DNA from 3 places in the Thermoanaerobacter brockii subsp. finnii Ako-1 genome. Region 3 is predicted to be linked to each of the others. Evidence: riboswitches for the same ligand, from Rfam matches in the RefSeq annotation. Region 3 holds a riboswitch; each other region holds the start of a gene.

Region 1 (7,662 bases), 900 kb from region 3:
AAGTCAATCGTCTTATAATAAGCTATATCCTCTTTTATGCTGTTTATCTGGCTTTCAGTAAGACTTTTCTTGAATTCTTCCAAATTTATTCTGTAATTCGCTGCCATCTCTTTTAATTTATTTTCTAATTCTTCCTCTGTAACTTCAATATTTTCCACTTTGGCAATTTTGTCTATGACAAGTTGAGTTTTTACTCTATTTAAAGCTCCATCCCACATCTCTTTTCTTAAATTTTCTAAAGTCTTCCCTGTAATTGATAAATAGCTATTTAAATCTAAACCTTGATATCTCAAATTATAATCTAAATCCCTCAAAGAAATATCTATTTGCCTTTCCACCATAACATCTGGTATATCAACTTTTGCGTTTTCTACAACTTTCATTACTGCTTTCTCTTTCATTTCATTTTCTGCTTCTACCCTATTTTTTTCTTCTAATTTCTTCCTTATATCAGCTTTTAATTCATCTAACGTTTCAAATTCACTTACATCTTTTGCAAATTCATCGTCTAACTCTGGCAGTTCTTTTTTATTTAAAGCCTTAAGAGTGACTTTAAAAACAGCTGATTTGCCTCTTAATTCTTCTACTCTATAATCTTCAGGAAAAGTAATATTTACATCAAAAGTCTCATTTACATTGTGGCCTATTATTTGGTCCTCAAACCCGGGAATAAAAGTATTGCTACCTAATTCTAATTCATAATTTTCAGCTTTACCGCCTTCAAAAGGCTTACCATCAATAAATCCTTCAAAATCTATTACAGCAATATCTCCGCTCTCAGCCGGTCTTCCTTCTACAGGCACAATCCTCGCATTTTGCTGTCTTAATTTTTCTAATTCGTATTCTACATCCCCATCGTACACATTATACTCTATTTTTTCAATTTCTATGCCTTTATATTCACCTAATTCTACTTCAGGCATTACAGGTACTGTTGCCTCTAAAATCAAATCTTTCCCTTTCCCAATTTGTAAAATATTAATATCTGGGTAATCAACAGGTTCTAAATTAAACGTTTTAAGAGCTTCCTTATACGCCTCATCAAAAACATACTCTACAGCATCTTCATAAAGGACTCCTTCACCATAATATCTTTCTACAATTACTCTCGGAGCCTTTCCTCTTCTAAAGCCGGGTACATTAAATTTAGATGCATTCTTTTTAAAAGCAAAATTTAAACCCTCTTCAAATTTTTCACTCGGTATTGTAAGTTCAATCGTCGCAACACTTTTCTCTAATTTTTTAAGACTCACACCCATTAAGCAAATCCTCCTATTCTCTTTCTTTCGTATAAAGTCTTCTAAACTTATAATATTATAACATAAAAAAACGGTGAATCAAACTCAAGTTGTTGTAATTTTATGCAAAAAAAATAATGCTTACTGCATTATTTTTCTGTCAAATATATATTTTTCTTCCTTAAAATTTTTATTGGTGCGGGCAAAGGGACTTGAACCCCCACGTCGAAAGACACCAGATCCTAAGTCTGGCGCGTCTGCCAATTCCGCCATGCCCGCATATTAATATGGTGCACCATTAGGAACTCGAACCATAGAGTAAGAATCTGTGCAAAGTAATTTTATCAGAGATTTATTGCCATGTCAAGAGTGCTATTGCAAATGGATGTTTTTTAATAATACAGTTTTTGTATTAGTATATTTAATTGCTATAATCCAACTTCTTATATTTTCCTAAAACCAATACCACTACATATCCTATAACCGAGCCTATTGTACTGGAAAGCGAAAATGGAATGACAAACATAAAAGCCGCACCGGAACTTCCAAGTATATACTTAGCTATAGGATAAGAAAGCAAAGCCCCTATAATGCCTGTACCTATAACTTCTCCTATAGAGGCAAAATAAAATTTACGTGTAAATCTATAAAGATATCCAGCAATGAACGCACCAACCATTCCTCCTGGAAATGCCAAAAGCGATCCAACACCAAGGATGTTCCTCAAAAGTCCTATAATAAAAGCTACTTCTAACGCTCCCCAAGGGCCCAAAAAAACTGCTGAAATAACATTAATAGCATGTTGAACAGGTGTAACTTTGGCAGCACCTACACTAAACCATACATATTGAGAAGCAAAGGTGCCTATAGCAATAATAAGTGCCATAAAAACCATACGATGTATTTTATTCATACTCCACCTTCTTATCTTTTTCTATTATCTCCGGCGTGAGATTATATATCTCATCAAAAAATGTCACTTTAAAACTGCCGGGCCCTTTGACATTGCTGCTTTGAGCGGCTCTTTCACCTGCTATTCCAAAAGCTACAAAAGCTTCTACTGTAGCTGCAAAATAATCTTCACATACTCCGCAGAAGCTCGCTACTACAGAGGTAAGCATACAACCTGTGCCAGTAACAGTGCCCATCATAGGATGCCCATTTTTTACATACGCAATTCTTTTTCCATCAGTAATTATGTCAGTAACACCTGACACTGCTACTACAACGTTGTACGCGTTTGCTAAATCTTTTGCAGCTTCAGAAATATCATCTGCTCCGCTTTGAGATTCTACACCGCGTATCTTCCCACCTTTGCCTGCAAGTATTGAAATCTCAGCACTATTCCCTTTTATCACAGAAATTTTTACCTCTTCTAATATCTTTTTTGAGCTTTGTGTCCTAAGCTTCGTAGCTCCCGCTCCAACAGGGTCTAATATAACTGGTACTTTAAGTCTATTTGCAGCCTTTCCTGCCTTTATCATCGCTTCTACTTGTTCATTTGTAAGAGTGCCTATATTTAAAACTAAAGCATCTGCTGCACTTACCATTTCTTCTACTTCTTCCAAGGCATGTGCCATGACTGGCAATGCTCCTATAGCCAGTGTTATATTAGCACAATCATTGACAGTAACTATATTTGTAATATGGTGAACTAAAGGTTTTTTCTCTCTTAAAATTTTCAACAATTCTTTTTTCATTTCAAATCCTCCTATCATTTATCGCTTTTTTTATAACCTCCAAGAGTTTTCTTGTATTGTTTTCTATATCCCCATAAAATACAGCTGAAACTGAGGATATCCCATCTGCTCCTGACTTTAACATGACTTCATAAGCATTATCCTTCGTTATACCTCCTATTGCAACGACTGGAATAGTAACAGCCTCTTTTATTTTTTTTAACCCTTCTATTCCAATGGCTTCTGCCTCCGGCTTTGTTGGAGTCTTAAACACCGCACCTACCCCTAAATAATCCGCTCCATCCCTTTGTGCCTTTAAAGCTTCTTCCACTGTTCTCGCTGATACCCCTACTATTTTATCACGACCTATTATTTTTCTTACAATATCTGCCGGCAAATCCTCCTGTCCAACGTGAACTCCATCTGCATCTACTGCCAAAGCTATATCCACTCTGTCGTTAATAATGAGAGGGATTCTATTTCTTTTTGTCACTTCTTTAACTTTGAGAGCAATTTCATAAAATTCCCTACTTGATATATCTTTTTCTCTCAGTTGAATTACTGTTGCACCGCCTTTTATCGCTAGTTCTACTGCTTCAGCAATATCCATATTCTTTATGTAAGACCTATCCGTTATAGCATAAAGGGTTAAGTCCATATCTCACACCTTCCTTATTTCTATATTCCAAAAATGGTTAGTAGGACCTACTCCATGCCCTATGGCCAACGAATGTTTTATAGCCCCTGTAATGTATGCTTTCGCTCTTTTTATCGACTCAACTAAATCATGGCCTAAAGCAATATTGGCAGCTATAGCTGAGGAAAATGTGCAGCCTGTACCATGCGTGTTTTTAGTATCAATCCTCTCTGATGTAATTTCATAAAACTCTTTTCCATCGTAAAATACATCTAAAGCATCTCCTGTAAGATGTCCACCTTTTACAATTACTGTCTTTGCTCCATAATCTAAAATTTTTTTAGCCGCTTCCTTCATATCCGATACATTTTTAATTTCTTTTCCAATTAATTCTCCCGCTTCCATAAGATTTGGAGTAACTACAAGGCTTAAAGGAATCAATTCCTTTTTCAAAGCCTCCACTGCTTCCGGCTTTAATAAATAGCTTCCACTTTTTGAAATCATGACAGGGTCCAACACAATATTTTTTACATTGTAATCTTTTAACCCTTTTGCAATCATTTTAATTATGCTTTCATTAGATACCATACCTATCTTCACTGCATCTGGATATAAATCCTCAAAAATTGCCTTCATCTGCAAATACACCATATCGGGGCTTATATCCTCAATTCCCAAAACCCCCATGGTATTTTGCGCTGTTATTGAAGTAATGACACTCATGCCGTATACTCCATGGGCTGAAAAAGTCTTTAAATCTGCCTGTATACCTGCTCCTCCCCCAGAATCAGAACCGGCAATAGTAAGGGCTAATTTCATAAAAACACCTCCAAATAATAAAATAAGCCCACCTGTGAGGTGAGCATTTTTACAAATGTTTTAAAAAGCATGCTTCCCTACGCAGGCATTACCCTGACAGGTTCAAAGGGTCGGGAACGAATCCCCTCTCAGCCACTTTTTGGCTCCCCTAGCACTTGTCATATTTAGTTTTGCCTAAATTGTTTAAGTTAATTATACCATAAACGCAAAAGAATTAAAATAATTTTATGCATACATATTTCCATAGGGTCTTTTGCCTATCGGATGCAATTTGACAAAAGAATGATTCATAATCTTTTGAAAATCATAATCAAAATATTGACAAAAATTTTCAACATACTTTTGGATAAACGCGTAATCTTTGTCATCTATCTTTTCTTTAATAACTTCTTTTCCAAGTTTATAGTCTTCTACATCTCCTCTCAAATATATAACTCCTCCATGCATACCTGTACCACAATATTCTCCAACTATATTTTCATCATTTTTCAAGTTTAGCACAATCATACATCCACCTGCCATATATTCACCAAAGAAATCTCCTGCACTTCCTCCAATAACTATTACGGGAACTTTATCCTTGTATTCTTTCATGTGTATGCCAACTCTATAACCAACACTATCTTTTATATAGATAGATCCACCCCTCATTCCGTAACCAACGACATCACCTGCATGTCCATGTATAATAATATTCCCATCGTTCATTGTATTTCCTATTGCATCCTGTCCATTGCCAAAAACTTCTATTGTAAGGCCGTCCATAAAAGCCGCCATGTCATTCCCAGGTGTACCTTCGATATTTATTTTTGTAGTCCCAGATAAATTATCTCCTATATATCGCTGACCATTGACATTTTTCAAATTAATTATATCTTCACCTGAACGAACTAACTCTTTAATTATTTCATTAAGGTCTCTGTAATAAATTCCTGACGCATTTATGGTTTTCATCGTACCACCTCCAGGTCAAGCATTTTTGCCTTTCTTAATTCTTTTGGCAAATATATAAATCCAAAATCATCATTTAAAAGATATTTCTTAAATGGAGTTATATCCGTTTCATTTTTTATAAATCCAGTAAATAATCCAGCCCTATCAATATCATTAATTAATATAAATCCTACTAATCTATTTTCTTTTACCACAAATTTTTTATAAGACCTTCTGTTATGATCAATTTTAGAGATAATCTCAAATTCCTCCTGCTGTGGATTTGTTATACCAGCTGTTATCATATTTGTATTTTTATAACCTATTGAGTTCATAGGAAAAATCCCTTTAAAACTTTTATTTATACCAATCATGTTGTACCCTGCAATTTCCCCTTGCATGTATGCATTTGGCCATATTGGCACAACCCTATTTGACTCAACAAGCATATCATACCCTTCGGCTACATCTCCTGCTGCATACACATCTTCAACGCTTGTTTTCATAGTATTATCTACTAAAATACCACGGTTTATAGAAATTGATGTGTTTTTTACAACATCAACGTTTGGCACAACGCCTATCGCGATAATAAGATTGTCGGCTTCTAATTCCTGCCCATTTTTGAGCAAAACCCCTTTAACATATTCATCTCCTATGATTTTATCCACTGTTGTTCCCGTAATTATTTTTATGCCGTCATTCTGAAGACTTTGAGATACCAAAGATGCTCCTTCTGTATCAAGAATTGTACTTAAAATTCTATCGGCAAGTTCAACTATTGTTACATCTACCCCTAAATGGTGAAGACCTTCTGCTGCTTTGAAACCGATGAGACCACCACCTACAATTACAGCTTTTGAACCCGGCTTGGCAGCTTCCTTTAATTTTTTAGCATCGTCCATTTTAATAAAAGTATGAACATTTTTTTTGTTTAATCCTTCTACTGGAGGTATTATAGGTTTCCCGCCCGTTGCAATGAGAAGTTTGTCAAAACTTATGCTATCCCCGTTTTCAAGATACACTTCTTTTTTTCTTTCATCAATAGAAACAACTTTAATACCAAATATAGTTTCTACTTTATTTTTGCGATAAAAATCTTTCTCTCTATATATCATTTTGTTCTCAGACACTAAATTCCCAAGATAATAAGATATAAGGGGCCTTGAATACACGTGATATGTTTCATCCGAAATAACAACTATTTCAGAACTTGTATCATATTTTCTTATTGCCTCTACTGCACCTACCATCGCAACAGAATTACCAATTATTACTATTCTCATGCAGAAATGCCTCCTTCACTATAGACAAGTGCCTCATTAGGACAATTCTTGACACAAGCCGGCTCTCCCGCTTCAGCACATAAGTCACATTTTGATGCAACCTTATTATTTACATCTCTTATAATTGCACCAAACTCACACACAAGCACGCAAGTCCAGCATCCAACACATTTATCTGTATCACAAATTACAACACCAGTTGACGGATCCTTTTGCATCGCTCCTGTAATACATGATTTAACACATGGAGCGTCATTGCAATGCCGACACTGGAGTGAAAAAGATACGGGTTTATTTTCTTCTATGACAATTCGTGGTGTCGGCCTCTGGGTTTGCAACTTAAATGCTTTTAAAACATCTTTATACTTTGAATGAGATGTAATACAGTATACTTCACATAATCTACATCCAACACACACTTCTTCTTTCACATAAACCTTTTTCACAAATATACCTCCTATTCGCCGGCAGCAAGAATGCCAAGTATATCAAGTTCCTTTTGTGTCATCCCTATGCCACGAAGCATTAACCTATTGCCTTTCAGACTTTCAATATCATTTATACCCATTCCACCAAGCATCTCTTTTATTTCATGACTCCATGCTTGAACAAGGTTAACAAGACGTTTATATCCGATTTCTGGGTTTAATCTTTTAACAAGGTTAGGATCTTGAGTAGCAATTCCCCAATTGCATTTACCAGTATGGCATTTTTGGCACATATGACATCCCAAAGCAATCAAAGCAGCTGTTGCAATGTAAACAGCATCTGCACCAAGAGCTATTGCTTTGACTATGTCTGCACTGTTTCTAATACTACCCGCTGCCACTAAAGATATTGTATGTCTTATACCTTCAGAACGGAGTCTTGCATCTACAGCAGCTATTGCAAATTCAATTGGAATTCCTACGTTATCCCTTATTCTCTTTGGAGCAGCCCCTGTACCGCCTCTAAATCCGTCTATTGCTATATAATCTGCTCCAGCTCTTGCTATTCCCGAAGCTATTGCCGCCACATTATTGACTGCTGCAATTTTAACACCAACAGGTTTTTGATAATCGGTAGCTTCC
Region 2 (7,662 bases), 280 kb from region 3:
AAACTGTAAAGTCAAGAACTTTTTTTTGTACTCTTTCTTAAATTTTTTCTTATAAATTGCAATATTAAATGCAACACCTAATGAAAATCATGTAGATATAGGATTTGGAACAAATCATATATAACCTTAAGCCCATCTTAGTTAACAAGTTGAGCGAAGGTCGTGATTTGTCAAGGGTTAAAGTCAGGCGAAGCCTGCCCCTTGACAAATCACGAACGAGCTCTAAACTTTATAATGGATGGGCTTAACAGATTTTTGCCAGCTCTTCATAAAAGTATTCCTTAGGCGTTTTGTAATTTAACAATTTTCGTGGAAGGTTATTAAGCCAGTTTTCTACTCTCTTTATCGTATCTATAGATAAATCTTTAATACTTTTACCTTTAGGGATGAAACGTCGTATAAGACCGTTATGTCGTTCATTTGTAGCTCTTTCCCAAGATGAATATGGATGTGTATAATATACTTCTACGCCATATTCTAAAAGAGCACTTTCTAAATCACTAAACTCTGTACCATTATCAGATGTTATTGTTTTAAAGACCTTGCTTAAATTGTCACCAAACATATCTTTTAATTTTGATAATGCATCTTTAACAGATTTATTGTCTTTTGCATCTAATAAGAATATTATTTCATGGCGAGTCTTACGCTCTATTAATGTTAAAAGGACCTTGTCATTAGATTTCTTGCCAATTAACGTATCTATTTCCCAATGCCCAAAAACTTCACGGCTTTCAACTTCTTTAGGCCTAAAATCAATACTTTTACCCATAATACGTTTATTTTTACGATTTTGTTTCTTTCTTGGTTTTAAACGTAGTTTTAAAGGTAAATCAATGTTTTTAACTTTTAATAATCCTCTATCTATATAGTTGTACAGTGTTTTAGTACAAACAATAGTTTTATTATTCCAGCTTGGGTCTTTTTTACAATAGCCTACAACTGCATCTGGTGACCATTTTTCATTTAATATTTTATTTTCAGCATATTTCAAAAAATCTTCTGCTTTAGCTACTTTAAATTTAGCTCCGCAATTTGAGCGATTTTTTTCGTAGATAGCTTGACCGGTTTCAGGAAAATAGCTTGTATAAGAAGATAAATCACTTCTAAGTTGTGTAGTAGTTCCACGTTTAATTTCACGGCTTATAGTGCTTGGAGATCGATTAAGTTTTTTAGCAATATACCGAATACTTCTTCCTTCTTTGAGTAATGCATAGATTTCTCCTCGTTCATAGCTACTTAAGTGTTTAAAAGAACGCTTTTTTGTGGTATCATTATTATGAACCATAGTGAAAATCCTCCTTGTATGATGTTTAGTTGACACCTATATCATACACGATTTTCACTATGGTTTCTATTCTTTTATCTGTTGCATTTAATTATACAACTAACCTTAAATTTTTTCTAAATTATAATATACGCCGATTTTTTTTAGTGGTATAATAATATTGTATAATATTTATACCCTATCGATTATAAAAATTTAATATTTGCCACATGGGGTGCCGGCGTAACCGGCTGAGAAAAAGGTGTTGCCTTTTAACCCATCGAACCTGTTAGGTTAGTACCTGCGTAGGGATGTGGTCATCTGCCATGGCTATAATCCCCATGGTTTATTTATTTTTTAAGGAGGTTTTTATTATGACACAATTGGAATACGCCCTTTCAGGCATTGTCACAAAAGAGATGAAAATAGTCGCAGAGTATGAAGGAGTAGACGAAGAATTTATTTTAGAAGGAGTTAAAAAAGGAGAAATAGTAATACCATCAAACATCAACCACAAAAACCTCATTCCCAAAGGCATAGGAAGGGGTTTATCGACAAAAGTAAATGCCAATATAGGAACCTCTGATGCATACCCTGAAATTGAAAAAGAAATTGAAAAATTAAATGTTGCTGTAAAAGCTGGAGCAGATGCGGTAATGGATTTAAGCACAGGGGGCGACATTAACCAATCTTGTAGAAAAATACTTGAAAATTCCCCTGTCCCTGTAGGAACTGTCCCTATGTATCAAGCAGCTGTAGAATCTATATCCAAATACGGTAGCATTGTAGCTATGCCTGAAGAATTTATTTTTGAAGTTATAGAAGAACAAGCAAAAGACGGGGTTGATTTTATTACAGTCCACTGTGGTCTAACATTTGAATCATTGAAAAAGCTTAAAGACAACGGCCGAGTGATGGATATAGTAAGCCGCGGTGGCTCCTTTACAATTGCTTGGATGCTCCATAACAACAAAGAAAATCCTTTGTATAAACATTTTGATAGACTCCTTGATATTGCTAAAAAATATGACATAACTCTAAGCTTAGGAGATGGACTGCGTCCAGGTTGTCTTGAAGATGCTACAGACGCAGCACAAATTCAAGAACTTATAATCCTTGGCGAATTGGTAAAGAAATCTCGAGAGGCAGGAGTTCAAGTTATGGTAGAAGGACCCGGGCATGTGCCAATTGACCAAATTGAAGCAAATGTAAAACTTCAAAAACAACTTTGTCACAACGCTCCTTTTTATGTGCTTGGCCCTATTGTGACTGATATAGCTCCTGGTTATGACCACATAACTTCAGCAATCGGAGGAGCAATTGCAGCAGCTTCTGGTGCTGATTTCCTTTGCTATGTTACACCCGCTGAACATCTCGGACTTCCAGACAAAGAAGATGTCAAAGAAGGCGTTATTGCAGCAAAAATAGCTGCCCATGCTGCAGATATCGCAAAAGGCGTAAAAGGTGCTAAAGAAAAAGATTTAACTATGGCTAGAGCTAGAAAAGCCTTAAACTGGGATGAGCAAATAAAGCTTTCTATAGACCCTGATAAAGCTTTTAAATATCGCGTCAATAAAAACATATCTACAGCCAAAACTTGCAGTATGTGCGGAAAATTCTGCGCTATGAAAATTGTCAGTGAGTACCTTGGAACTTCAACTATGACTTGCTAATACCTTTGCCTTATTTACATTCCCCCCTTGATTTTCTTTGCTAATTTCTGCTATAATAGAGGAAAACATCAAGGGGGTATTTTTTATGGAAAAGTGGCAGTGCACAGTATGCGGGTACATCTATGATCCAGAAGAAGGAGACCCATCACAAGGAATTGAACCAGGAACTCCTTTTGAAGAATTGCCTGATGATTGGGTCTGCCCGGACTGTGGAGTAGGAAAAGATATGTTTGAAAAAATGTGAGGGAGCAATTGCTCTCTCTTTTTATTGATTTTTAATAAGATTCATATTATTATAGTTGTATGAAATCATTATGCTCAAACAAAGATATAATCAAACTGTGGAGGGCGTGTAAATTTAATGAGTGAAGGTTTTAGGAGGTTAACTCCTGAAGAAGCTTTAGAAATTATAAAAAAGCAACAGCGAGGAAAATTAAAAATATTCTTAGGATATGCTCCTGGTGTTGGAAAAACTTATGCAATGCTCAATGAAGGCAACAGGCGTCTTAAAAGAGGTCAAGATGTAGTAATAGGTTATGTGGAAACTCATGGAAGAAAAGAGACAGAAGCACAAATAGGAAATTTAGAAATAATCCCGCGAAAAAAAATTGAATACCACGGCATGATATTAGAAGAAATGGATACCGACGCCATAATTGCTCGTAAACCAGAAGTAGTTTTGATAGATGAATTGGCACATACGAATGCGCCTGGCTCTAAGCACAAAAAAAGATATGAAGATGTGGAAGAAATTTTACGCCATGGAATAAATGTAATTACAACACTTAACATCCAACATTTAGAAAGTTTAAATGACGTTATTCAACAAATCACAGGTGTTGCTGTAAGAGAAACAATCCCTGACAGCATAGTCGATAACGCAGATGAAATTGTTGCTGTAGATTTGACTCCTGATGCTTTGCTTAATCGATTAAAAAGAGGAGATATTTATCCAGTAAGCAAAGTCGATGAGTGTCTATCTAACTTTTTTAGAAAGGGAAATTTAAATGCTTTAAGAGAGTTAATGCTAAGACTTACCGCCGAAGAAGTAGATATAGAATTAGAAGAATATATGAAAGAGCATGGAATAACTGATACATGGGAAACAAATGAAAAAATAATGGTGTGTATAACACCAAATCCACTATCTAAAAAGCTTATAAGAAGGGGTGCAAGGAGAGCAAGAAGATTCAAATGTGATTGGGTAGTAGTGTATGTAAACTGTACACATTTTCTTGCACCTAAACTTACTGAAAAAGATAAAGAAGTTTTAGAAAGCCATTTTATGTTAGCAAAACAATTAGGAGCAGAAGTCTACACATTGACAGGAAAAAGCGTGTCTGATGAGCTTTTAAAATTTGCAAAGCAAATGCACATTACACAAATAATAATAGGGCATTCTCAAAGGTCAAGACTGCAAACCTTTTTTAGAGGTTCTACTGTTATAAAGTTAATTAAAAAAGCAAAAAATATAGAAATTCACGTAATACCTTATAAATAACTTCTTCATTACTAAAAGGAGCAGTGAAAAATGGAAAACAAATTTAGAATCTCACTTATAACTTTTTTGTTAATTTTAGCCATAACCATGACAATGGTATTAGTTTTTCACCAACCTCCCTATATACCGCTTTTTATAAGCTATATAATAACCTTTGCTATTGTTTTGATAAACGGTTTTTCGCCTCAAGAACTTGTCAATATGTCAATTGATGGATTTAAAAAAGGTATAAATGTGATGATTATACTCCTTTTGATAGGAGCCCTAGTTGCCTTGTGGAAACAGAATGGAACGCTTCCGGCTCTTGTTTACTATGCCTCCCACTTTTTAAAACCACAAGGTTTTCTATTATTGTCTTTTATCACAACCTCTATTATCTCAATGATTTTAGGTACAGCTGTAGGAACCGCCAGTACTATTGGAATAGTAATAATGGGATTAGCCCATGGCTTTGGCTATCCTCTTCCAATAGTTGCTGGTGCAGTAATATCCGGTTCTTTTATAGGAGATAGGACCTCTCCCCTTGCAGGAAATGTCATTCTTCTGTCGGATATGGGAGAAATTGAGCAATACAATGTACTTAAATCTCTTTTTAAAACTGCAATTCCTACTTATATATTAACTGGTTTATTGTACTATCTTTTAAGTCTTCACATTAATATTTCTTCGCCCTACACTTTTGACAATCTTGCAGCTATAATTTTGAAAAATTATAAAATAAACTTCTTCTTGTTTTTAGCTCCTATAATGATTATAACCTTAGCTTTTTTTAGAATTCCTACAAAGATAAATCTTTCAATTGCTGTCCTTCTCTCCTACTTTGTCTCTTTACTAAATGGTTATAACCTTATAGATTCTTTAAAAGTCATTATGATGGGAAATGTATCTAATATTCCAGAATTTAAATCTTTCTTTTCAGGAGGAGGTATGGTTTCAATTTTCCCAATGATAGGAGTAGTAACCTTTGCTACCGCTCTTTCTGGAATATTAGAAGGGACAGGAATTATAAAAGCAGTTTTTAAAAAAGCTCAAAAAATTAAAAACCCTAAAATTGCCTATTTGGTCACAATGTTATTAAGCACTTTAATGGCAGTAATAACTTGCAATCAAGCCCTTTCTGTAATTTTACCTTCCCGCATAATGTTAGAAGTGTTTAGAAATCTTAACGTAAAAAGTGATATGATGGTAAGAGCAATAGCAGATTCAGGCATGATACTTGCCGGCATAATACCCTGGAATTTAGCAGCAATGTTTCTTTCTGCAGTTTTAGGAGTAAAAGTCATTGATTACCTTCCCTATGCTTATTTAAATCTATTATTCCCTATATTATCAATACTTATCGTGTTTATAGAAAGTAATAAACAATATAGCAATGTTCTAATGGAAGAATTTTAAAAAAGCAGGATTTTATTCCTGCTTTTTTATCGCATATTTTAAGTTTATATAATAAGGTAACCCTTCTGCCATAGGGACCTTCACTTCTCCTTGTATAAGTGGTCTTGCATAATCAAAAAATTCTTCAGTAACATAATTACCTTCTTCATTTATCCAATTTAAAGGCATTTTTTTCTCCTTGTTACACACTTTATCAACATCTACAATATCCGTTTTAACAGTGTATGGGTAATTTCTTTCTCTTACAAGACTTATCATTTTCCCGGTTTCACCAAATAACGCATACTTTACTGCTTCCTTCCCCAACATCTCAGCTTCTTCAAAATCCACTTTAGATGCCAAGTGCATTGCACATCTTTGCGTTACACCAAGTCTGGTCATTTTGACACGTTTATATATTTTCTCTTTTACAAGCTTTTCTATATAGTCTCCTACTCCTCCCAGTTGAGGATGACCAAAAGCATCTTTATGATAAGCATTTTCTTTTCTTCCAATGTAATTCCCTTTTTCATCCATAAGTCCTTCTGATACAGTTATAAAGACATTGCCATATTCCTTATAAGCTTTATTTACATCCTCTAAAAATCTTTCCTCATTAAAAGGTATCTCAGGAAGATAAATAAGTTGTTTCAAATGGGGCAATCTTTCTTTAACCAAAGCAGAAGAAGCGGTAAGCCAACCTGCATTTCTGCCCATCACTTCGAGTACGTTAATTGTTTTAGTCTCATACACTTCCGCATCTAAAGCAAGTTCTAAAGTAGTTGTGGCTATATATTTTGCCGCACTTCCAAAACCAGGAGAATGATCTGTAAACATCAAATCGTTATCAATAGTCTTAGGAATTCCAATTACATTTATTTCAAAACCTATTTCTCTTGCATATTTACTGATTTTGTCAACGGCATCCATAGAATCATTGCCACCTATGTAGAAAAAATATTTAATGTTGTATTTCTTAAAAATTTCTATTAACTTTTTGTATTCCTCTTCATCCTCTAAATAGTCTTTTAGCCTATATCGGCACGACCCTAATGCAGCCGCAGGGCTAAATCTCATTTGTTTTATTCTTTCATAGGGAATATCAAATATGTCAATAATATTGCCTTTTATTATACCTTCTATGCCGTTTATCCCACCATAAACTTTATCAATTTTCTCTGAGCGTGAAGCTTCCATTATAGCTCCATACAGACTGGAGTTAATAACAGCTGTAGGACCACCCGATTGTGCTATAAGACAATTGCTTTTAGTATACATAATATACCCCCATTGTGATATTCTATTATAAATTGTAAAGTAATTCAGATATATTATATCACAAAAAGAAATATAATAATAATTTTCGATAAAATTTTATCAACCCTTCTTGCAAAAAGTAAAAAAATATAGGAAAATTATAATAAATAACGCATTCATCTTAAAAATACGGAGGGAAACATTATGGATGTAATTGAATTAGCTGCTCATTTGATGGCATTATCAGCGAGAACAGCGCCTAAAGCAACTGGAAAAGACTTTATAGAGACAAAAGTTATCACAGGTGAAGACCTTATAAGATTAAAAGAGGATATGATGAAATATGGAGAAGAATCCGGAAAGAAAAATTTTGACAGGGATGCAAAAAACGTCGCTAACTCCAGTGCAGTACTTTTAATTTCATTAAATAAACCAGAAAAAGTTGGACTAAATTGCGGCGCTTGCGGTTATAATCTTTGCACTAGTCTAAGGGATTTTAGAGAAGGTACAGAATTTGCAGGTCCCATATGTGCATGGAGGCTCATCGACTTAGGAATAGCAGTAGGGTCTGCAGTTAAAACCGCCAGTCT
Region 3 (7,662 bases):
TCTTTTTCCGTTACAACTCTTAAATCTGTATTTATACCCGACTTTAAAGTGACACTGGTTTTTGTATCTCCTTTTGCTATAACTTCCCTTACATCTTGGTAATTTACAAAGGCTTCCATAACCTTTGAGGAATCTGATGCTGAAGCCAAAATATCAATATCTTTTACTATCTCTTTTTTCCTTCGCAAACTTCCTGCAATTTCCGTCACTAATGCAGTTTTAGTCATATCTAAATATTCCTTTAATTTAAGCGCTTCTGTGTAAACTTCTGCAAATAAATGCTGACCGCTAAATTGTTTCACAAACTGTATCCCTTCAAAAATTTTCTTTTGAGTCTTTACCCCAAACCCCGGAAGGTCTACCAATCTATTCTCTATACAAGCGTACTCCAATTCTCTAATTGTGGTGATATTCAATTTTTCGTATATAATCTTTATCTTTTTCGGACCAAGTCCGGGAATTTTAAGCATTTCAACAAGCCCTTCAGGAATAGATGCTTTTAAATTCTCATAATATTCCATTTTACCCGTTAAAACCAGCTCTGTAATCTTTTTATTAATTGCTTCCCCTATTCCCTTTATCTCTTTTAACCTGTCTTCTTTGACAAGAGTTTCTATATCTTCCTCCAATAGCTCTATTGTCCTTGCAGCATTATAATAAGCTCTCGATTTAAAAGGATTTTCCCCTTTAAGCTCTAGCAATAAACCTATATCGTTTAAAATATTGGCAATTTCCTTTTTATCCATTTTACATTTCCCCTTTAACACACAAAATCCTTAGTACATTATACCACAGAAAAAATGAAAAAGAGAGGAGATAAAACCTCTCTTTCCTCTCTAATTACAGCAAGCTTCCAAATCTTTTTATAAATCTCATTTTAACGGATTGTGCCAAAGTCAAGTATGCAAGAAGCGTAGCTGCCAAGAACAAGAAGTATATTCCCGGTAGAGGCATCATTCCAAGTTTCGCACCAAAAGAAGTAAATGGCACAATTGTTCCTACTGTAACAGCTGCCGAGGTAAAAAGTAATAGCGGCCATGAAGCAATGCTTTGTATAAACGGAATCTTTTCGGTCCTAAGCATGTGAACTACCATTGTTTGTGTCCATAAGCTTTCCACAAACCAGCCTGTTTGGAAGAGCGAAACAAAATTCTGTTTAAGCACTTCAGGCAACAGGAAGTAAGAGCCACCTATAACTATTGGACCAATCAAGAAAAACATCAAAGCATAAGTTGTAATATCAAAAATTGAACTTGTAGGTCCAAACCATACCATGAAATTGCCTATATTTGCGGCATCCCATTTTCTTGGCTTTTGTATATATTCTTTATCCACTGTATCCCAAGGCACTGATGTCATTGATAAATCATAAATCAAGTTAAGGAAGAGTAGTTGCAATGGATGCATTGGCAAAAAAGGTAAAAATGCACTTGCTACTAAAACTGAAAATACATTACCAAAATTAGAGCTCGATGTAATTGCAATGTATTTCATGATATTACCAAAAATTCTGCGCCCTTCCACAACTCCTTCTTCTAATACTGTAAGACTTTTTTCCAAAAGTATTATATCCGCAGATTCTTTAGCGATATCTACTGCAGAGTCAACTGAAATTCCAACGTCTGCTTCTCTTAAGGCAGGAGCATCATTAATTCCATCTCCCATATATCCAACAATGTGGCCTTTATTTTGTAAAGTCTTTATTATTTTCGATTTTTGCATAGGAGAAAGTTTTGCAAAAATTGTCGTTTTTTCCGCTACTTCTGCTAATTCTTCATCTGTCATATTCTCTATTTCATTTCCCAACAAAACATTCTCTACATTAATCCCCACTTCTTTACAGATCTTCTTTGTCACTATTTCATTGTCACCAGTGAGAATTTTTACATCTACGCCATGCTCTTTCAATGCTTTTATCGCATAAGGTGCAGATTCTTTTGGCGGATCGAGAAAACCTATATAACCCATGAGAACCATCTTACTTTCATCTGCTACACTGAAAACTCCCTCTGGTGGAACATCATTTTTTTGAGCTACGGCAAGCACCCTCATTCCATCTTCATTTAGTCTTTTTACCATTTCTCTTACTTCTTGGCGTATTTCATCTGTCAAAGGAACTACTTCGCCTTTGTACTCAGCATATTCACAGATAGAAAGAACCTCTTCAACGGCACCTTTAGTCACCAGCTGCCTTTTTCCACCCTCGCTCTCTAAAACTACGGACATTCTGCGCCTTACAAAATCAAAGGGTATCTCATCAACTTTTTTATATATTTTCTCCAATCCATTAAAACCCTTTTCAGCTCCATACTCTAAAATGGCTACATCCATTAAGTTTCTTAAGCCCGTTTGATAAAAACTGTTCAGATACGCATGCCTTAAAACTCTGTCATCTTCATTCCCATGTATGTCAAGATGTTTTTCTACAACTATTTTATTTAACGTCAAAGTACCAGTTTTATCAGTACAAAGTACATCCATTGCTCCAAAATTTTGTATAGCATCTAATCTTTTGACAATTGTTTTGCGCTTTGCCATTGTCACAGCACCTTTAGCAAGGTTGGTAGTGACTATCATTGGAAGCATTTCGGGAGTAAGTCCAACAGCTACAGCTAAGGCAAAAAGCAATGCATCCAACCAATTACCCTTTGTAAGACCATTTATAACAAAAACAATTGGAAACATCACTGTCATAAACTTGATGAGCACTTTACTTACATTGTTAATTCCTCTTTCAAAACTTGTCATCACTCTATGCCCTACAAGGGATTTTGCCATTGAACCAAAATAAGTACGGTCACCTGTTGAAAGAACTACAGCAATTGCAGAACCACTTACTACATTAGTACCCATAAAACATATATTTTCTAAATCTGAAAGGTTTAAATCCTTAGCTTTTCTTTTTTCTTCTTTTAAATCTGGATATTTCTCCACAGGTTCGGATTCTCCCGTCAAAGTTGCTTGGTTTATAAACAAGTCTTTAGAAGTAATAACCCTAACATCCGCAGGTACCATGTCACCTGCTGCCAAATGTATTATGTCACCCGGCACTATTTCCTCTATTTTTATCTCTTTTTCACCTGTATCTTTGCGAATAACTGCAGCTGTTGTATAGACAAGAGCTTTTAGTTTTTCAGCTTCCACATTAGAACGGTACTCTTGAACAAAACGAAGTAGTCCACTAACCGTTACCATTATAGAAATAATAATTATCGTGCTCCAATCTCTGTCTTGAGGTGCAGTAAAAAGTACATCCGTTATATATGATACAATTGCTAAAAATACCAATATACCTATAAAGGGATTTACAAAAGCTTTAATCAATTGAATATACCATGGAGCCGGTTTTTCATGGGCTATCTCATTTAACCCATACATTTCAAGCCTGTCTTGCGCTTCCTCAGAAGTCAGTCCTTCTCTATCTGTACCTAATTGTGCTAAAATTTCATCAACATCTTTTCTAGCAAACTCAATTAATTGTGTGAGTATCGAATCTGTGAAGCCATTTTTCTTTGCGATTTTGATCATTCCCATACACCTCCAAAACACAATAATAGACTAAGGCTGCCGTGTCTACTGCAACCTTCCAGTTACAGTATTTGTTTTTTTGTAAAAAACTTTCGCATTTAGACGATGGAATTAAATGGAGTTAGTCTGAGAATTGTTTTGGAGGTATATGTAATAGGACATCAAAAGAAGGGATAAATGGGCAATCCTACGAAGAGCAAAATTTATAGAAAAGCCACCTGTGAGAAGAATGGACGTGGCCTCAAACTTTGCCCATCCTTCTTTAATGTCACATTACATATACCTTTGTAGCTTTTACTACTACCTCCACCGTCCATTCTTCTCACCTCCGTTTTTTAGCAAATTAAAAAACCTCTCAACGAATGAAAGAGGTTTTTAGACATTTCAATTCGTTGAGCTTTGGCACTATACAGCTTTGGAGCATCCTCCAGCTGCATTAAGTAAAACCTTAATTCGGTAATACTTGTTGACCCGTTAGCATCTCTCGATGTTTCCGGGCAGCAGCGTGTATCTGTATAGGAGCCTCACCTAACGATTGTATTAACTTGTGTCCTTCTACATTATATTCTTCTATTTACAATTTGTCAATCTATTTTGAAAAATTTTTTACAAAAACAACTTTGTACCTATAAAATGGGTTAGATAAGAAAAAGTAATACCTATCGTTGAGCCCATTAATACATCTGAAGGATAATGCAGTCCCATATATATCCTCGAAAGTCCCACAAGTACCGCCAGTGAAATAAAGAATACTGCAAGGCTTGGAAAAAATATTGAAAAAGTCATAGCAAGTGAAAAACTGGCAGTAGCATGACCAGAAGGAAAAGAATAATCCTTTAAAAGATGTTTAAAAGTGTTTGTATTAGCTAATACCATATAAGGCCTTGGTCTTGTATATTTTCTTTTTAAAAGTTGAACAAACAAATGGCTGCTTACAAGTGCAGTTAAAGCTTCTACAGCAGAGGCTTTTACATCGTTTTTTCCAAAAAAAATTAAAAACAAGCAAGAAAATATTGTAAAAAAAGGACCGCCTATATGAGTTATTTTAGGCATTATTTTGTCCAATATATTACATTTTATTCTTTCGTTTATATAGAAAAAAATGTTTTTGTCTTTGTCAAGAAGCACTCTTTTTATTTGCATCAGCAAAATCCCCTCCCTACAATCTCATTTCACTAATGCTTTTATCGAAATTTTTCAGCACAATTTCACACACTCTATCAGCAGAATTTTTATAAATCAATTATTCCCTTCTTTCTTTCATATCCTCAGGTTTGTCAGGTATCAATGTTAATTCTGCGTTAAATTTTTTCTTACATAATATTATACCATATATTATACCATTATTTCAGCTATCCACTGCAAAAAATAAAAAGGGGAAATACCCCTTTAAGCAATTGCTTTCTTTTTAATTTCTTCAATAGCATTTCTAACTTGAGGAATTAGTGAAACCGCAAAACATATTGCCACTTCTACACCTATTATGCTTCCATTGACTAAAAGTGAATAAACTATAGGGCTCATTCCTTCTGGTGCATAGCTTGCAAAAAAGAACACTCCCGATAAAAAGTGAGAGAAAAATCGTCCAAATCCACCGACTAAAATTCCCAAACTTAGGTTTTTTCTAAAAAAGCCAGCAAGTCCTAAAGCACCGAAGGCCAAAGGATAGTCGAGAAGTACTTGCACCCATTGGACAATAAATGGGTCTTGAATAAGTTGTAAAAATCCATACGCCATTCCTACAATCACACCAGGACCTGGTCCATAATAATAGGCAAAGATAAAAAGCGGCAACATGCTGGCAGGTGTAATAGAACCACCTTGAGGCCAGTGATAAAATCTTATATAAGACAGCACGAAAGAAATAGCGATTGAAAGTGCTCCGTAGACAAGCATTTTTGTGTCAAATTTGACACTTTTTCGCATCAGATATAAAAGAAAAGCTGCCAATAAAATTGCTAATATAACCGATAAAGTCACTGGTTTTATTTGAGCAAAATCAGAAAAAATACTTAAAAGGTAGGACATAAACAAAAACACCTCCATTTTTCAAGGAGGCTATGTTCGCTGAAAAAAATACCGCGAAATGCGGTATTTTTGAGCCGCATTCCCTACGGAGGCATTACCCTCATCAGGTTCCAAGGGTTTGGCATCAATGCCATCTCAGCCGTTAAGGCTCCCCCAGCGGACATAACCTCTATTTTATTTTCTCTTTTACTTTATCACTTTTTGTTTCATATGTCAATAATAATTATTAAATGCTATCAACTTGCCATCTCTTCCTCTTTTTCAAACTGGCTGTTATAGAGGCTTGCATAAAAACCGCCTTTTTTAAGAAGCTCTTCGTGGGTACCCTGCTCTACAATATCTCCATGGTTCATGACAAGTATCAAGTCAGCATCCCGTATTGTAGAAAGCCTATGAACGATTATAAAGCTTGTGCGTCCTTTCATAAGGTAATCCATCGCTTTTTGTATTTGTATTTCTGTAAGGGTATCTACAGAGCTTGTAGCCTCATCGAGTATGAGAATTTTTGGATCTTTCAAAATAGCTCTTGCTATAGTTAGTAACTGCTTTTGCCCTTGAGAAATATTTGTGGTCTCTTCATTTAATACCATGTTATAGCCCCCTGGCAATGTCCTTACAAAATGATCCACATAAGCTGCCTTAGCAGCTTTTATAACTTCCTCCTCAGTAGCGTCAAGACGGCCATATCTTATATTGTCCATAATAGTACCATTGTAAAGCCATGTATCTTGAAGTACCATGCCAAAAAGTGAACGCAAATCTTCCCTCGTAAAATCTCTTATATCATGCCCGTCAATTAAAATAGCTCCTTCATTCACATCGTAAAAGCGCATTAAAAGTTTCACTATAGTAGTCTTTCCTGCCCCAGTAGGACCAACAATTGCAACTTTTTGTCCTGCCTTAATAGAAGCAGAAAAGTTATTTATTACCATTTTATCAGATCTATATCCAAAACGAACATTTCTAAACTCCACATTTCCTTTTATATCTTCAATTTTTACAGGCTGTGAATTATCTGGAACTTCTTCTTCCTCCTCCAAAAATTCAAATACTCTTTCTGCGCAAGCAGCAGTTTGTTGTAGTATATTGGAAATATTTGCGATCTGAGCAATAGGCTGTGTAAAAGAGCGGATATACTGTATAAACGCCTGAATATCCCCTACTTCTATTGCATTTTTTATTACCAACCAACTACCCAAAACTGTAACCGCCACATAACCCAAGTTTCCTGTTACATTCATAAGAGGCATCATAATACCTGTCAAAAACTGTGACTTCCAAGCTGCTCCGTACAAAGAGTTATTTAATACATTAAACTTTTCAATACTTTTTTTCTCTCCATTAAAAGCCTTTACTATATTATGGCCTCCATACATTTCCTCTACATGACCATTTACATGCCCTAAATAATCCTGCTGCTCTCTAAAATACCTTTGTGAATGTTTGACAATAAAGGCAATTACCAAAGAAGACAAAGGAATTATCAAAAGTGCTACTAAAGTCATAAGCCAGTTTATGGTAAACATCATAATCAAAACGCCTACTACTGTCGTCACAGAAGTAATTATCTGAGTTAAACTTTGATTAAGAGTCTGAGTAATTGTATCCACGTCATTTGTAATACGAGACAATATTTCCCCTTGATTCGTGCTTTCAAAATACTTCAAAGGCAAGCGATTGATTTTTTGTGAGATTTCTTTTCTAAACCTATAGGTAACTTTCATTGAAACACCTGACATTATCCATCCTTGCAGGTATCCAAATAAAGCACTTAAACCATATAAGCCTATGAGAATTAGAATTATCTTCTCTACATATTCAAAATCTATTCCACTGCCTTTTCCAGTTATCTTATCCATTACGCCTTCAAAAATTTTCGTTATCGCTTTACTGAGTATTTTAGGACCCGCAATGGAGAAGGAAGCACTAAGTGCTGCTAATACAAATACACTTATAATAGAAGCTTTATAAACAGATAAATATTTTATCAATTTTTTCATTGTACCCTTAAAATCTCGCGCTTTTTCTCCACCGCGAACCATGCCATGGGGGCCGCCTCCCATTCCTGGCCCGCGAAGTCTGGGCATCTGTTTGGGGTCTATTCTT

The links. A riboswitch is a leader RNA that binds a small molecule or an ion and turns the genes downstream of it on or off. The one in region 3 is predicted to bind thiamine pyrophosphate.
Region 1: linked by a shared signal. The riboswitch ahead of thiD (bifunctional hydroxymethylpyrimidine kinase/phosphomethylpyrimidine kinase) and the one ahead of thiT (energy-coupled thiamine transporter ThiT) in region 3 are both predicted to bind thiamine pyrophosphate.
Region 2: linked by a shared signal. The riboswitch ahead of thiC (phosphomethylpyrimidine synthase ThiC) and the one ahead of thiT (energy-coupled thiamine transporter ThiT) in region 3 are both predicted to bind thiamine pyrophosphate.

Annotation. Positions count from the first base shown of each region.
Region 1 covers NC_014964.1:1,679,026-1,686,687, forward strand. The annotation lists gene tig (trigger factor) at 1-1,259, opposite strand, end outside; tRNA gene THEBR_RS08375 (tRNA-Leu) at 1,433-1,517, opposite strand; gene thiW (energy coupling factor transporter S component ThiW) at 1,660-2,151, opposite strand; gene thiM (hydroxyethylthiazole kinase) at 2,144-2,938, opposite strand; gene thiE (thiamine phosphate synthase) at 2,940-3,575, opposite strand; gene thiD (bifunctional hydroxymethylpyrimidine kinase/phosphomethylpyrimidine kinase) at 3,579-4,373, opposite strand; TPP riboswitch at 4,431-4,533, opposite strand; gene THEBR_RS08400 (GltB/FmdC/FwdC-like GXGXG domain-containing protein) at 4,599-5,327, opposite strand; gene THEBR_RS08405 (NAD(P)/FAD-dependent oxidoreductase) at 5,324-6,592, opposite strand; gene THEBR_RS08410 (4Fe-4S dicluster domain-containing protein) at 6,589-7,038, opposite strand; gene THEBR_RS08415 (glutamate synthase-related protein) at 7,050-7,662, opposite strand, start outside.
Region 2 covers NC_014964.1:512,602-520,263, reverse strand. The annotation lists gene THEBR_RS02580 (IS30 family transposase) at 245-1,288, opposite strand; TPP riboswitch at 1,489-1,596, shown strand; gene thiC (phosphomethylpyrimidine synthase ThiC) at 1,642-2,940, shown strand; gene rd (rubredoxin) at 3,026-3,184, shown strand; gene THEBR_RS02565 (universal stress protein) at 3,302-4,441, shown strand; gene THEBR_RS02560 (Na+/H+ antiporter NhaC family protein) at 4,472-5,836, shown strand; gene THEBR_RS02555 (6-phosphofructokinase) at 5,849-7,093, opposite strand; gene THEBR_RS02550 (ferredoxin domain-containing protein) at 7,277-7,662, shown strand, end outside.
Region 3 covers NC_014964.1:232,872-240,533, reverse strand. The annotation lists gene polX (DNA polymerase/3'-5' exonuclease PolX) at 1-746, opposite strand, end outside; gene mgtA (magnesium-translocating P-type ATPase) at 841-3,528, opposite strand; M-box (ykoK) riboswitch at 3,909-4,071, opposite strand; gene THEBR_RS01085 (phosphatase PAP2 family protein) at 4,135-4,671, opposite strand; gene thiT (energy-coupled thiamine transporter ThiT) at 4,918-5,556, opposite strand; TPP riboswitch at 5,619-5,721, opposite strand; gene THEBR_RS01075 (ABC transporter ATP-binding protein) at 5,793-7,662, opposite strand, start outside.